Regions from separate parts of the Nocardioides daphniae genome, predicted to be linked through region 1. Evidence: riboswitches for the same ligand, from Rfam matches in the RefSeq annotation. Region 1 holds a riboswitch; the other holds the start of a gene.
The links. A riboswitch is a leader RNA that binds a small molecule or an ion and turns the genes downstream of it on or off. The one in region 1 is predicted to bind thiamine pyrophosphate.

Region 1 (7,176 bases):
CCAGGAGCGGTACTCCTCCTCGATCAGCTCCGCGATCCGGTCCGGGTCGGGCACCAGCCCGGTGTCGGCGGCGATCCCGACCGTGACCGCCCCGGCATAGCTGAAGAGGCAGACGCCCAGGGGCTGGTGGCCCGAGCTGGGCACCCACCCCAGCACGTGGGTGACCCTCATCCCGGCCAGCCGCACGGGTCGGCGCGGCCCGGGCACGTTGGTCAGCACGCCGACCGCCTTGTCGGCGAGCAGGTTGGTGACCCGGTGGGCCACGAGGCGGGGCGACTCGGCCACCGCCCACTGCACCCCGAAGGTGACCACGGGCTCGAGGCTGTTCTTGATGCGCTCCATCCGCTGCCGCACCGCTGCGACTGCCTGCCGCGGGGTGCGTGACCCCAACGGCATCGGCAGGAAGACCAGCGAGAAGTGGTTGCCCAGCTCCTCGGGCAGGCTCTCGTCGAAGGGTCGCAGCGTGACCGGCACCATCCACGCCACCTCGTCGACCAGGGCGTCCTTCTCGGCCAGGTAGCGGGTCAGCGCCTGCGCCACGAGCGCGACCAGGACGTCGTTGACCGTGCCGCCGTGCTCCCGGCCCAGCGCCCTGACGTGGGCGAGGTCGAGGTCGGTCACCCAGGCCACCGACTTCTCCACGCCCGGTCGGCCGGTCCACGCCGTGCGCGGGGTGCGGCTCGCGGTGAGCACGCGCCCCAGCTCGGCCACCGTGTTGACGGTCTGGTTGTCGGTCGACGAGAGGCCCTGCACCAGGTCGATGAGGCGGTGGGGGTGGCGCACCAGGCCCAGACCTTGGGGAAGCAGGCGCGGGCTCAACGAGGTGGCGAGCCGCAGCGGCGCCCGGGTGGAGCCCAGGGCGAGGTCGGCCAGGTCGGCGGTGGCGCGGCGTACGACGGCGGCGGCGCTGCCCAGCAGCCCCGCGGTGCGCGGGGGCCGGCCCACGGGCAGCGGCACCGTGCCGCCCGCCTCCGTCTCGCACAGGCTGAACATCAGCTGCACCAGCCGGACGCCGTCGGTCACGGCGTGGTGGACGCGGCAGAAGAGGGCGGCCCCGCGGCCCTCGATGCCGGTGACCAGGTCGGCGCTCCACAACGGGCGCCCGGGGGTGAAGGGCTCGGCGAAGCGCTCCCCGATCCACGTACGCAGTGCCGCGTCGTCGCCGTCGAGCCGCACGAGCCGCACGTGGTCGGCGACGTCGAAGTCGTCGGCGTCCTCCCAGAACCACTCGCCGTCGCGCTCGGAGGCCCGTCGCCGCAGGACCGGGTGGCGATCGACCAGCCGCTCCTGCAGCAGCGCCCGCAGCGTGTCGAGGTCGGGCTCCGCCTCCAACCACATGAGGCAGCGCACGTGCAGCAGGTTGTCGAGGCGGTCCATGTGCAGCCAGGTCTGGTCGGCGGCACGGATCGGGGTCGACGTCACCCGGCCAACATAGGGCGTCCGCCGGTGCCCGCGCGCCCGCTCAGGCGAGGAAGTCCAGCACCTGGCGCATCGCGCGCCGCCCCTCGGGGATCAGCGGGAAGAGGCTGTAGACGTGCAGCAGGTCGTGCTCCTCGACGGAGGTGAGCTCCCCCGGCCTCCTCCGCCCGGCGCACCAGCATCCGGCAGGCCGCGGCGAGGGTGTCGCGGGTGCCGTGCAGCATCAGCGCCGGCGGCAGGTCGCTGAGGTCGCCCAGCGCGGGGGAGACCTCCGGCCGGTCGAGGTCGTCGGGCGAGCCTGCCCACCACTCGGCGTAGAGCCGAATCTTCGAGAGGAAGAGCCACGGGTCGCGCGCGGAGAACTCCTCGGTGCCCGGCGCGGTGCTCGTCAGGTCGGCCCACGGCGCGTGCAGCACCAGCGAGCCCGCCACCGCGCCGGAGCCGTGACGACGTAGGCGGTCACGCATGGTCTGCGCGAGCGCCAGCACCAGCCCGCCGCCGGCCGAGTCGCCCATCAGGGTCAGCGGCCGCTCGCCGGCGCAGTCGGCGTGCTCGGCCCACGCGACGGCCAGGTCGACCAGGTCCTCGTGGGAGTCGCGCCAGGTGTGGGTGGGCGCGAGCGGATAGTCCGGCAGCACGATCCGCGCCCCGAGCCGTCGGGCCAGGATCGAGACGTAGCGCACGTGGAAGGCGTCGATCGGCTTCACGTAGCCGCCGCCGTGGCCGTAGAGGACGGTGCGGGTGACGTCGGCGCCACGCGGCGTGAGGACGTACGTCGGAAAGCCTGCGCTGTGGTCGACCTCGACGTCGAAGCGCCGGGAGAAGCCCGGCACCAGCCGCGTCGGCAGGCCCCCGACGAGCGTCTGCTGCCAGGCCAGGATGCGGCCGCGCTCGAGGTCGGCGTCGTCGAGGTCGCGGGCCCGGCGCACCCGGGGCAGCACGGTGGCGACCACCTGGTGCAGCAGGCTCGGCGAGACGACGGGGGAGTCCACGCCTCCGAACCTAGGCGAGGGCCGGTGACGACGGGGCGGTTCAGGTGCAGCCTCCGGGACTCCTCGTGCTGCGTGGAGGGGGCAGGCGTAGGGTGTCGGCGTCAGACAGGGGAGCACGTGGACCAGCGTGCTGAGAGTGCGGACCAGCCGCAGACCCTACGAACCTGCTCCGGTTAGCACCGGCGAAGGGAGTCAGAAAGATGTCCATGCCTGCCCGTACGCGGACGGTGGCGGTCGCCGCCCTGCTCGGCCTCACCGCCCTCAGCGGCTGCAGCCTGGTGGGAGGTGACTCCTCGGACGCCGACCGCGCCGACCAGGTCGTGCTGGTCACCCACGAGTCGTTCACCCTGCCCGACGAGCTGATCGCCTCCTTCGAGGAGGAGTCCGGCCAGGAGCTCGTCGTGCGTGCCTCCAACGACGCCGGCGCCCTGGCCACCAAGCTCGCCCTCTCGGCCGACAACCCGTCGGGCGACGTCGCCTTCGGGATCGACAACACCTTCGCCTCCCGCGTCGTCGACGCCGGCGTCTTCGCGCCCTACACCGCCGAGCTGCCGGTCAGCGCTGAGCGCTACGCCCTGGCCGACGGTGGCGACCTGCTGGCGCCGGTCGACCAGTCGAGCGTCTGCCTCAACGTCGACACGGCCTGGTTCGCGGAGCGGGAGCTCGGGGCGCCGGCCACCTTCGAGGACCTCACGAAGCCGGCGTACAAGGACCTCACCGCCGTCTCGAGCGCATCGACCTCCTCGCCCGGCATGGCCTTCCTGCTGGCCACCCGCGCCGCCTTCGGCCAGCGCTGGGACGACTACTGGACCGACCTGCTCGACAACGGCCTGAAGATCGTCGACGGCTGGACCGAGGCCTACTACGGCGAGTTCACCGCCGGCGGCGAGAAGGGCACGCGACCTGTCGTGCTGTCGTACGACTCCTCGCCCGCCTTCACCGTGAAGGACGGGAAGACCACGACCGCCGCGTTGCTCGACACCTGCTTCCGCCAGGTCGAGTACGCCGGCGTGCTGAAGGGTGCGAAGAACCCCGAGGGCGCCCAGGAGCTCGTCGAGTTCCTGCTGAGCCCGCTGGTGCAGCGCGAGCTGCCGGACTCGATGTACGTCCGCCCGGTCAGCGGCGAGGCCGACCTGCCCGACGACTGGGCCGCCTTCGCGCCCGAGCCGCAGAAGGTCTGGGAGGTCGAGCCGGCCGAGATCGCCGCGAAGCGCGAGAAGTGGCTGGCTGGAGGAGTGGACCGACGTCGTCACCCGCTGACCGAGCGTCCCCCGGGCTGATGGTGCTGCGCCGACTGGTGGGCCTGACCGCGTTGGCGGCCGGGCCCCTGGTCGTGCTCACCCTCTTCTTCCTGCTGCCCGTCGCCGGCATGGTCGGGCGCGGATTCGTCGTCGACGGCTCCTTCGACCCGGTCGGCGTGCTGGAGGTGCTGGGCCGCCCGCGGGTCGCCCGCGTGCTCGGCTTCACCCTGGCCTCGGCCACCGCCGGCACCGTCCTGTCGCTGCTGCTGGGGCTGCCGTCGGCCTACGTCCTCTCCCGCCTCGACCTGCCCGCGCGCCGGGTGGTGCGGGCGGTGCTGCTGGTGCCCTTCGTGCTGCCGACGATCGTGGTCGGCGTCGCCTTCCGTGACGTGCTCGGCGAGGGCGGCCCGCTCGGTTTCCTCGGCTGGGAGCAGGGGCCGGTCGCGGTCGTGCTGGGCCTGGCCTTCTTCAACGCCGCGGTGGTGATCCGGACCGTCGGCGCGGCCTGGGAGTCGCTCGACCCGCGCCCCGGCGAGGCGGCCGCGGCGCTGGGCGCGAGCCCCTTCCAGGTGCTGACCACGGTCACCTGGCCGGCGCTGCGCGGCTCGGTGGTGAGCGCGGCCTCGGTCGTCTTCCTCTTCTGCGCGACCTCCTTCGGCGTCGTGCTGACCCTGGGCGGGGTGCGCTGGGCGACGGTGGAGACCGAGATTTACCTGCTCACCACCTCCCTCTTCGACCTCCGCGCAGCCGCCGCCCTCTCGGTGCTGCAGCTGGTCGTGGTCATCGCCCTGCTGGTGCTCACCGCCCGCTTCCGCGCCCCCGCGGCGCCGGTGGCACGGCGTACGTCCGCCCCGCGCCGGGTGCGGCTGACGGATGCGCCCGCCCTCGCGGTGACCGCGCTGACGCTGGCCTTCGTTGCCCTGCCGATCGTCACGCTGGTGCAGGGCTCGCTGCGGGTCGACGGCGCGTGGAGCCTCGACAACTACCGCGCCCTGACCGGCCGGGGCAGCGACCGGGCGCTGCTCGTGCCGGTGACCGAGGCGTTGGCCTCGTCGCTGCGCACCGCGGTCGACGCGACCTGGATGGCGCTGAGCCTGGGGCTGCTGCTCGCCGTCGTGGTGACCCGGCGCTCGCACTCGGCCGCCGAGAGGCGCGTACGCAGCGGGCTCGACGCCGTCTTCATGCTCCCGCTCGGCGTCTCCGCGGTGACCTTGGGGTTCGGCCTCCTGGTCACCCTCGACTCCGGCCCGCTCGACCTGCGCGACTCCCCGCTGCTGGTGCCGATCGCCCAGGCGCTGGTCGCGCTGCCGCTGGTGGTCCGGACCCTGGTCCCGGTGCTCGGCGGCATCGACGACCGGCAGCGCCAGGCGGCGGCCTCGCTGGGCGCCGGTGCCTGGCGCACCTGGTTGACCGTCGAGGTGCCGGTGGTCTGGAAGCCGCTGCTGGCGGCCAGCGGCTTCGCCTTCGCGGCGTCACTGGGGGAGTTCGGCGCGACCAGCTTCCTGGCGCGCGACGAGGCGCCGACGCTGCCGATCGTGATCTTCCGTCTGCTGGGCCACCCCGGTGAGATGAACTACGGCATGGCCCTGGCGGCCTCGGTGGTGCTCGCGGCGACCACCTCGCTGGTCATGCTGGCCGTCGAGCAGCTGCGGGTCCCGAGCCTGGGGTCCGTGTGAGCGAGAGGAACCCATGACAGGCACGACGACGAGCACGACTGAGGCGCTGCGGCTCGAGCACGTCGACGTCACGTACGCCGGCGTCCCCGCCGTGCGAGACGTGTCGCTCGCCGTGGCTCCCGGCGAGGTGCTGGCCGTGCTCGGTCCGTCGGGCTGCGGCAAGTCGACCCTGCTGCGGGCGCTGGCCGGGCTCGAGCCGCTCAGTGGCGGCCGGGTCCTCTTCGACGGGGTCGACCTGGCGGGCACCCCGACCCACCGCCGGGGCTTCGCGCTGATGTTCCAGGACGGCCAGCTCTTCGGCCACCTGTCGGTGGCGGGCAACGTCGGCTACCCGCTCAAGCTGCGCCGGACGCCGCGCGCCGAGGCGAGGGCCCGGGTGGAGGAGCTGCTCGCCCTGGTCGGCCTGGCCGGCTACGGCGACCGGTCGCCGGCCACGTTGTCGGGCGGCGAGCGCCAGCGGGTCGCGCTCGCCCGGGCGCTGGCCGTCGAGCCCCGGCTGCTGCTGCTCGACGAGCCGCTGTCGGCGCTCGACGCGACCCTGCGCGAGAGCCTGGCTGGCGACCTGCGCGAGATCCTGCGGGCTGCCGGCACCACCGCGGTGATGGTCACCCACGACCACGACGAGGCCTTCGCGGTCGCCGACTCGATGGCGGTGATGTTCGACGGCCGGGTCGTCCAGCACGGGCCGATCGCCGACCTGTGGGCCCACCCGGCGACGCCGCAGACCGCCACCTTCCTCGGCTACGCGGGCGTGCGCGCCGGTGAGCCGGCCGAGGTGCTCTGCCGCGCCGCCGGTGTGGAGCAGGCCCGCTGGGTCGCGCTGCGCCGCTCGGCGCTGCACGTCGACGACGCAGGCGTGCTGGCCGGCCGGGTGCTGGCGGTGACCTCCACGCCAGAGCAGCTGCGGCTGCGGGTGGAGGTCGACGAGGTCGGGACCGTCGACGCCGTGGCGCCGCTCGGCCGACCGCTGGCGGTGGGCGCGAGCGTACGACTGTCGGTGGACGCGACCCGGATGGCCACCGCGCCACCGACCTGACCTCGACGTGACCCGCGTCGCTGGTGCCTGCCGCCGCCCGGCAGTGACCGGGGCGACTGACCATCCGATGGATACGATGGCGCGCGTGTATCGCCGTGCCTACGTCGTCCTGATCGGGACGACCGCCCTCATGGGCATCATCGCCCTCGTCATGTCCGTGGCGCTGGACCGCAAGTTCGTCGACCCCGAGGGCTTCCTCGGTCCGAGCTGGTTGCGGCTTCCGCTCCTGGTGCTGGCGGCGCTGCTGGCGGACATGCTCCCGCAGTACTTCTGGGTCGGTCGGGGTCGCCCGTCGACCGGCTGGGCGGCGGTGAAGAACCGGTGGCGCCTGCACTGGACCAAGGCCCGGTGGATCCTGGTCGTGCTGGGCATCGCGTGCTTCTACGTGACCTACGTCAGCTACCGCAACATCAAGTCGTACCTGCCCTTCGTGATGGGCGAGACGAAGTACGACCGTGAGCTGCACGTGCTCGACCGGGCGATGTTCTTCGGCAACGAGCCGGCCACCGTGCTGCACAACCTGCTCGGCACCGGCTTCAGCGCCCACTTCCTCTCGACCATCTACGTCGGCTTCCTGCCGCTGGTCGCGATCATGGTCGCGGTGTACGTCGTGTGGTCGCGCAACCTGCGCTTCGGCTACTGGTTCGTCACCTCGCAGGTGCTGATCTGGACCCTCGGCACGGCGATGTACTACTGCCTGCCGAGCCTCGGCCCCGGCTTCCGCTACCACTGGCTCTTCACCGACCTGCCCAACACGGGCACCAGCGACCTGATGGACTCGCTCTTCTACGGGCGCAAGACCGTGCTGCACG
Region 2 (7,176 bases), 1.2 Mb from region 1:
GACGACGGCACCTCGACGCCGCAGAGCGCGACCGCCTCGTCGCGGTTGGGCGTGGCGACGGTGGCGCGTGGGAGCAAGTGGGCCGCGTACGCCCGGGCCACGTCGGCGCCACCGAGCACGGCGCCGCTCGTGGCCACCAGGACCGGGTCGACGACCAGCGGCAGGTGCCCGAGGCGCTCGGCGACCAGCCGGACCACGTCCACGCTGCCCAGCATCCCGGTCTTCACCGCTGCCACGGCCAGGTCGTCGGTCACCGCCTCCACCTGCGCCGCCACCACCGGCAGCGGCACGGCGTGCACCGCCCGCACCCCGGTGGTGTCCTGGGCCGTCACGGCCGTCACCACGCAGGCCCCGTGGACGCCCAGGTGCGACCACGTGGTCAGGTCAGCCGCGACGCCCGCGGCACCTCCCGAGTCCGTGCCGGCCACCGTCAGCACCACCGGGGGCGTCCCCGGTGTCGGGCCCGTCATGCCAGCGCCCGCAGCGGAGCGGACCACACGCCCGGGATGGTCGGCGCGCATCACCTCACCCATCACTGCGACGCCGTGGGCGCCGGCCTCGACGGCCGCGGCCGCGTTGGACGGGCGTACGCCGCCGAGCGCCAGCACCGGGAGCGCGTGCCCGGCGTACGCCTGACGCGGAAGCGGCGGCCCGTAGCCCAGCTTGCTGAGGCTCGCCGCCCACGGCGACAGCGTCACCCACCGGGCGCCCTGCGCCCCCGCCTCGGCGACCTCCGACGCGCGGTGGCACGACCTCCCCCACCAGCCCTCGGGCGGCTCCGGCTGGCTGGCCGCCAGGTGGAGGCCGTCGGCGGCCTCGTCGGCCAGCCGCGACGAGATCACCGTCAGCCCGGGCAGGGCCTTGAGGGCCACGATCACGCCGTGGCGCGTGCTGGGCGGCAGGTCGTGCTCGCGCACGACGACCGTACGCAGCCCTGCCGCGACGCAGTCCGCGACCACGCTGAGGAGGTCGTGGCGCGGGGAGAGCTGACGGCGGTCGGTCAGCAGGACGAGCCGCGAGATCATGCGATCCTCCCGTCGAGCGGGCTGGCCGAGCGGGCGACGGCCTGGGCCGGGATCCTGCCGGCGAGCCGGGCGGAGCGCCCGGCCTCCACCCCGAGGCGCAGCGCCCGGGCCATCGCGACCGGGTCCGCCGCCCGCGTGACGGCGCTGGCCGCCAGCACCGCATGGCACCCCAGCTCCAGCGCCAGGGCGGCGTCGGAGGCGGTGCCGATGCCCGCGTCGAGGACGACCGGCACGTCGACGGCCGCCACCACCGCCTCGATCGCGAACGGGTTGAGCACTCCCAGCCCCGACCCGATCGGTGAGCCCAACGGCATCACCGCGGCGCAGCCGACGTCGCGCAGGCGGGCGGCCACCACGGGGTCGTCGCTCGTGTAGGGCAGCACCACGAACCCCCGGCGGACCAGCTCCTCGGCCGCCCGCAGCAGCTCGACCACGTCGGGCACCAGCGAGACGTCGTCACCGATCACCTCCAGCTTGACCCAGTCGGTGCCGAGCGCCTCGCGGGCGAGCTCCGCCGTCAGCACCGCCTCGTCGGCGTCCAGGCACCCGGCCGTGTTGGGCAGCACCTCGGCACCGGAGCGGGCGATCGCGTCGAGCAGCCCGCCGGGCGCGGTGGACGACGTGCGCCGCACGCTGACCGTGACCAGGGCCGGCCGCGCCGCCTCGAGGACCGGCGCCACCAGGTGGGGCGACGGCAGTCCGCCGGTGCCGAGCAGCAGCCGCGACTCGAAGGTGCGTCCGGCGATCTCCAGGAGCTCCGGTGCGCTCATCCGCCCGCCACCGCCCCGACGACCTCGACCCGGTCGCTCGGCCGGAGCCGGGCGTGCGCCAGCGCGGAGCGTGGCACCACCTCCCCGTTCAGCGCGACGGCGCACCCGGTGGGCACGCACCCGGGCGCCAGCTCCTCGTACTGCTCGACGAGCAGCGCCGCCACGGTCGTCGCGGCGGTCGGGACCGTCGTCCCGTTGAGCGTCACCTGCATCTCTCCTCCTCCTGGTCGGGATCGTGGTCGGGCATGAATCGGCGTGGGTCGAGCGCCCGCACGGTGGCGGCACCCTCGAGCTGGTCGGCGAGCATCCGGGCCAGCAGCGGCGCGAGCAGCACGCCGTGGCGGAAGGCCCCGGCCGCGAGCCAGACGCCGGGTGCGGCCGGGCCGAGCAGCGGCAGGTGGTCGGGGGTGGCGGGCCGGTCGGCGGCCAGCGTCTCGACGACCGCGGCGGTCTCCACGGCCGGCCACAGCGTGCGGCCGGCCCGCAGCAGGCGGAGCAGCCCGCCGGCCGTCACCACCGGGGGCCGGTCGTGCTCCTCGCTGGTGGCGCCGACGACCAGGCGGCCGTCGCGACGCGGCACCAGGTAGACCTCCTCCCCCACCCGGGCACGGACCACGTGGCCGGGCACGCGCGACGGAGCGAGCACCACCAGCTCGCCGCGCACCCCGCGCACCAGGTGGTCGTAGGGCGCCGGCAGCCGCGCCCCGGTGGCCGCCACCACCGCGTCGGGAGGCTCGGTCGGCCGGTTGGCGACCACCCGGCCGCCCAGTCGCCCCAGCAGCGCTGCGACCACCGCGCGTGGGTCGACGCAGCGCTCGTCCAGGCGGGCGACCAGGCTGGTGCGGCCCAGCCCGGGCTCGACGTCCGCCGCCACCTCCTCGGCGCGGTGGCCGAGCCGGTCGAGCAGGTCGAGGTGGCGGCGCAGCGCCGCGGCGTCCGCGGCGTCACGGGCGACCAGCAGCGTGCCGCGGGCGTCGAGGCCGACGCCGAGGCGGGCAGCGTACGCAGGCCAGAGCGCTGTCGCCTCGACCCCCAGCCGGAACGCCACCTCCTCGCCGAACCACGCCTCCCCGCCGGGGCTGAGCATCCCGGCCGCCACATAACTGGCTCCGCTGCCCGGGCGCCGGTCGACGGCCGTCACGTCGTGACCGCGCGCGACGAGCTCGTCGGCGCAGGCCAGGCCGACGATCCCGCCGCCGAGCACGTGCACCCGCATCAGCCGACCGCCTTCACCAGCTCCTTCGCGGCGGAGAGTGGGTCGGGGGCCCGCCAGATCCCTCCGATGACGGCGACCCCGTGCGCCCCGGCGGCGCGGGCAGCGGCTGCCCGCTCGGCGTCGAGGCCGCCGATCCCGACCAGGGGCAGCGGGCCGGTCGCGCGGGTGAGCGCCTCGAGTCCGAGGGGCGCGGGGAGCCCCGGCTTGCTCGCGGTCGCGAAGAGCGGTCCGAAGCCGGCGTACGTCGCCCCGGCTGCCGCGGCCCGCTCGACGGCCCGCAGGCTGCGGCAGGTCGCGCCGACCCACAGGTGCGGCGCCAGGCGGACGGCGTCGGCGACCGGCAGGTCCTCGGCGCCGAGGTGCACCCCGTCGGCGCCGGCGGCGAGCGCCACGTCGAGGCGGTCGTTGACGACGACACGGGCACCGTGGGGGCGGACGGCGCTGATCGTCACCCGGGCCAGGGTGAGCAGCTCGGCGGTGGTGGCGTCGGGGTCGCGCACCTGGAAGCCGTCGACGCCGGCCAGGGCCAGGTCGGGCAGCAGGGCCAGGTCGTCGCGGCAGCTGACGAGGCAGAACAGGCGTGACAACGCAGGTGACGACGCAGGTGACAACACAGTGGGAACTCACTTCCTTCGCCGGCATGACCCGGATCAGGTACGACGGTCGGAGCGGTCCCAGCTCCCTCTCAGCCCGCTACCGCGGACTCCCGTGTGGACACCTCGGACCGTAGCAGAACCCCCTCGACGGGCTTCTGGAATCCTCTCGCCCAGCGGTCGCCGCGCCCCTACGATGAGCGCGTCCTCCGGGCGTACGACCCGGGGCGAGGTCGGAGGGGCCATGCTGCGGATCATCGTCTTCTACGTGCTGCCGATCGTGCTGTGCATCTTCTGCCTGGTGCAGGCGATCACCAGCCGCGACGGCGACATCCGCAACCTGCCGAAGGTGGCGTGGATCCTGCTGATCCTCTTCTTCCCGGTCGTCGGCTCGATCGCCTGGTTGGTGGCCGGGCAGCCGCAGGCCGCGCGCCCGCGCTCGGGTGAGCGGTCGACGCCGCACTTCCCCGAGTACGACCGCCCCGGCCGCGCCGCGGCAGTCGACGAAGGCAACGACGACGCCTTCCTGCGCCAGGTGCGTGAGCGCGCCGAGCAGCAGCGCCGCGACTACGAGGCGAAGCGTCGCGCCGAGCAGGCCGCCGAGGAGGCGGCCCGCGAGGAGCGTCGCCGTCGCAAGGAGGCCAAGGAGGCCGGTCAGGAGCCGGGCGACGAGTCCGGCAGCGAGGCGGAGTCCGCCTGACCTCCGGCGGCCACCCTGGTCAGCGCGAGGCGTGCACCGTCGCCGGGCCGTGGCCGGCGATCCGGTGCGGCTCGTACGCAGCCCCCAGCTCCTCGAGCTCGTCGGCGGTGAACTCGAGCTCGACCGCCGCGACGGCGTCGGTGAGGTGGTGCGCTTGGTGACGCCCACGATCGGCGAGGTCACCTGCGGCTGCGCCATCAGCCACGCCAGCGCCACCTGGGCGCGGGAGACGCCGCGGCGCTCGGCCACCTTCTCCACGATCACCCGGTCGGAGTCCGGGTAGAGGTCGCGGCCCCACGCGTCACCCTCGGAGCGCGTCGTCTCCTCGCCCCACGGGCGGGTCAGGCGGCCCCGTGCCAGCGGGCTCCAGGGCAGCACCCCCACCTCCTGGTCGGCGCAGAGCGGGAGCATCTCGCGCTCCTCCTCGCGGTAGAGCAGGTTGTAGTAGTTCTGCATGGAGACGAACTTCGTCCAGCCGTTGCGCTCGGCGACGTGCTGGGCCTTGGCGAACTGCCAGGCGAACATCGACGAGGCACCGATGTAGCGGGCCTTGCCGGCCTTCACCACGTCGTGCAGCGCCTCCACCGTCTCCTCGATCGGCGTCTCGTCGTCCCACCGGTGGATCTGGTAGAGGTCGACGTGATCGGTGCCGAGCCAGGTCAACGAGGCGTCGATCTCGGTCATGATGGCGCGGCGCGACAGCCCGGCTCCGTTGGCGCCGGGGCGCATCCGGCCGTGCACCTTGGTCGCGATGACGACCTCCTCGCGCGGCGCGATCTCCTTGAGGATCCGCCCGGTGACCTCCTCGCTGGAGCCGGCGGCATACACGTTGGCCGTGTCGAAGGCGTTGACCCCGGCCTCCCAGGCCGCAATGATCAGCGGGCGCGCCTGCTCCTCGTCGAGGATCCACGGGTGCCAGCCGCGCGACCTGTCGCCCCAGCTCATGCAGCCGAGCGTGATCGCCGAGACCTCGAGTCAGGTGGTGCCGAGTCGTGAGTAGCGCATGGGCGCACCCTATCGACGGCCACCTCGACCCGCCGCGCCTCACTCGTCGGCGCGGACGGTCGGGCTCAGGTCGAGGAGCTCGGGACCTCCGGCGCGCGCGAAACGCTCCTGCACGTCGCGGCTGATCCTCATCGAGCAGAACTTCGGCCCGCACATGGAGCAGAAGTGCGCGGTCTTGGCGGGCTCGGCCGGCAGCGTCTCGTCGTGGAACGCCTGGGCGGTGGGCGGGTCGAGCGCCAGCGCGAACTGGTCGTGCCAACGGAAGTCGTACCGTGCCCGCGAGAGGGCGTCGTCCCAGTCGCGGGCCCGCGGGTGCCCCTTGGCCACGTCGGCCGCGTGCGCGGCCAGCTTGTAGGTGATGACCCCGGTCTTCACGTCGTCACGGTTGGGCAGGCCCAGGTGCTCCTTGGGCGTGACGTAGCAGAGCATCGCCGTGCCGTGCATGGCGCTCGCGGCCGCCCCGATCGCCGAGGTGATGTGGTCGTAGCCGGGAGCGACGTCGGTGGCCAGCGGCCCCAACGTGTAGAAGGGCGCGCCGTGGCACCACTCCTGCTGGAGCACCACGTTCTCCTCGACCAGGTGCAGGGGCACGTGGCCGGGGCCCTCCACCATCACCTGGACGTCGTGGCGCCAGGCCCTCTCGGTCAGCTCCGCCAGGGTGCGGAGCTCGGCGAACTGGGCCGCGTCGTTCGCGTCGGCCACCGAGCCGGGTCGCAGCCCGTCGCCCAGCGAGAAGGCCACGTCGTGCCGGGCGAAGATCTCGCAGAGCTCGTCGAAGTGCTCGTACAGGAAGTTCTCCCGGTCGTGGGCGATGCACCAGCCAGCCATGATCGAGCCGCCGCGCGACACGATGCCGGTGACCCGGCGGGCGGTGAGCGGGACGTGGCGCAGCAGGACGCCGGCGTGCACGGTCATGTAGTCGACACCTTGCTCGCACTGCTCGAGGACGGTGTCGCGGAAGACCTCCCAGGTGAGCCGCTCGGCCACGCCGCCCACCTTCTCCAGCGCCTGGTAGAGCGGCACCGTGCCGACCGGGACGGGTGAGTTGCGCAGGATCCACTCCCGCGTGGCATGGATGTCGTCGCCGGTGGAGAGGTCCATCACCGTGTCGGCGCCCCACGTCACCGCCCAGGTCAGCTTCTCGACCTCCTCGGCGATCGAGCTGGTGACCGCGGAGTTGCCGATGTTGGCGTTGACCTTGACCAGGAAGCGCCGGCCGATGACCATCGGCTCGCTCTCGGGGTGGTTGACGCAGGCCGGGATGATCGCCCGTCCCGCCGCGACCTCACTGCGTACGAGCTCCGGGTCGCACCCCTCGCGGGCCGCGGCGAACTCCATCTCGGGCGTGATGACGCCCCGCCGCGCGTGGTGCATCTGGGTGACCGGACGGTCGTACGCTGCGTGGTCGCCGCGCGCCTCGATCCAGGCCCGGCGCAGGGGTGGCAGACCGACCTCCGGGTCCGAGCCGGGCCGGAGGTGCAGTAACGGTCGAAGGTCTCGCCGTTGGTCAGGCGGATGCGGGTGACCGGGACACCGAGGTCGCCCTCGGTCACGCGGGTGTGGGCAGGGTGGACGGAACGAGGCACAACCATGATCAGCTCCTGGACGCTTCCTTCGCCGGCATGACCCGGATCAGGTTCGACGGTCGGAGCGGCCCCAGCTCCCTCTCAGCCCGCTGCCGCAGGCTCCCGTGGTGGACGCCGGAGACACTAGCGAGGGCCCGCAGGGATGTCCAGGGTCTCCCGCACCGGGACTCGTCACAGGCCGTGCGCGTCGTAGGATGACCCTCGTGAGCACAGGGCCTGAATTCCGTTACTCCGACCCCTGCCGACCCACGGTTCCAACGGCGAGGAGCAGACGCCGTACC

Region 2: another riboswitch for thiamine pyrophosphate. It lies ahead of E2C04_RS04235 (thiamine phosphate synthase); the one in region 1 lies ahead of E2C04_RS15910 (thiamine ABC transporter substrate-binding protein).

Annotation. Positions count from the first base shown of each region.
Region 1 covers NZ_CP038462.1:3,229,310-3,236,485, reverse strand. Annotated here, with positions in the region: gene E2C04_RS15920 (WS/DGAT domain-containing protein) at 1-1,422, opposite strand, end outside; gene E2C04_RS15915 (alpha/beta hydrolase fold domain-containing protein) at 1,419-2,411, opposite strand; TPP riboswitch at 2,509-2,619, shown strand; gene E2C04_RS15910 (thiamine ABC transporter substrate-binding protein) at 2,612-3,691, shown strand; gene E2C04_RS15905 (ABC transporter permease) at 3,691-5,328, shown strand; gene E2C04_RS15900 (ABC transporter ATP-binding protein) at 5,342-6,364, shown strand; gene E2C04_RS15895 (phosphatase PAP2 family protein) at 6,441-7,176, shown strand, end outside.
Region 2 covers NZ_CP038462.1:874,185-881,360, reverse strand. Annotated here, with positions in the region: gene thiD (bifunctional hydroxymethylpyrimidine kinase/phosphomethylpyrimidine kinase) at 1-1,025, opposite strand, end outside; gene E2C04_RS04250 (thiazole synthase) at 1,022-1,795, opposite strand; gene thiS (sulfur carrier protein ThiS) at 1,792-2,007, opposite strand; gene E2C04_RS04240 (FAD-dependent oxidoreductase) at 1,998-3,011, opposite strand; gene E2C04_RS04235 (thiamine phosphate synthase) at 3,011-3,598, opposite strand; TPP riboswitch at 3,622-3,731, opposite strand; gene E2C04_RS04230 (PLD nuclease N-terminal domain-containing protein) at 3,801-4,304, shown strand; gene E2C04_RS20705 (hypothetical protein) at 4,324-4,509, opposite strand; partial or broken gene E2C04_RS04225 (aldo/keto reductase) at 4,515-5,249, opposite strand; gene thiC (phosphomethylpyrimidine synthase ThiC) at 5,349-6,683, opposite strand.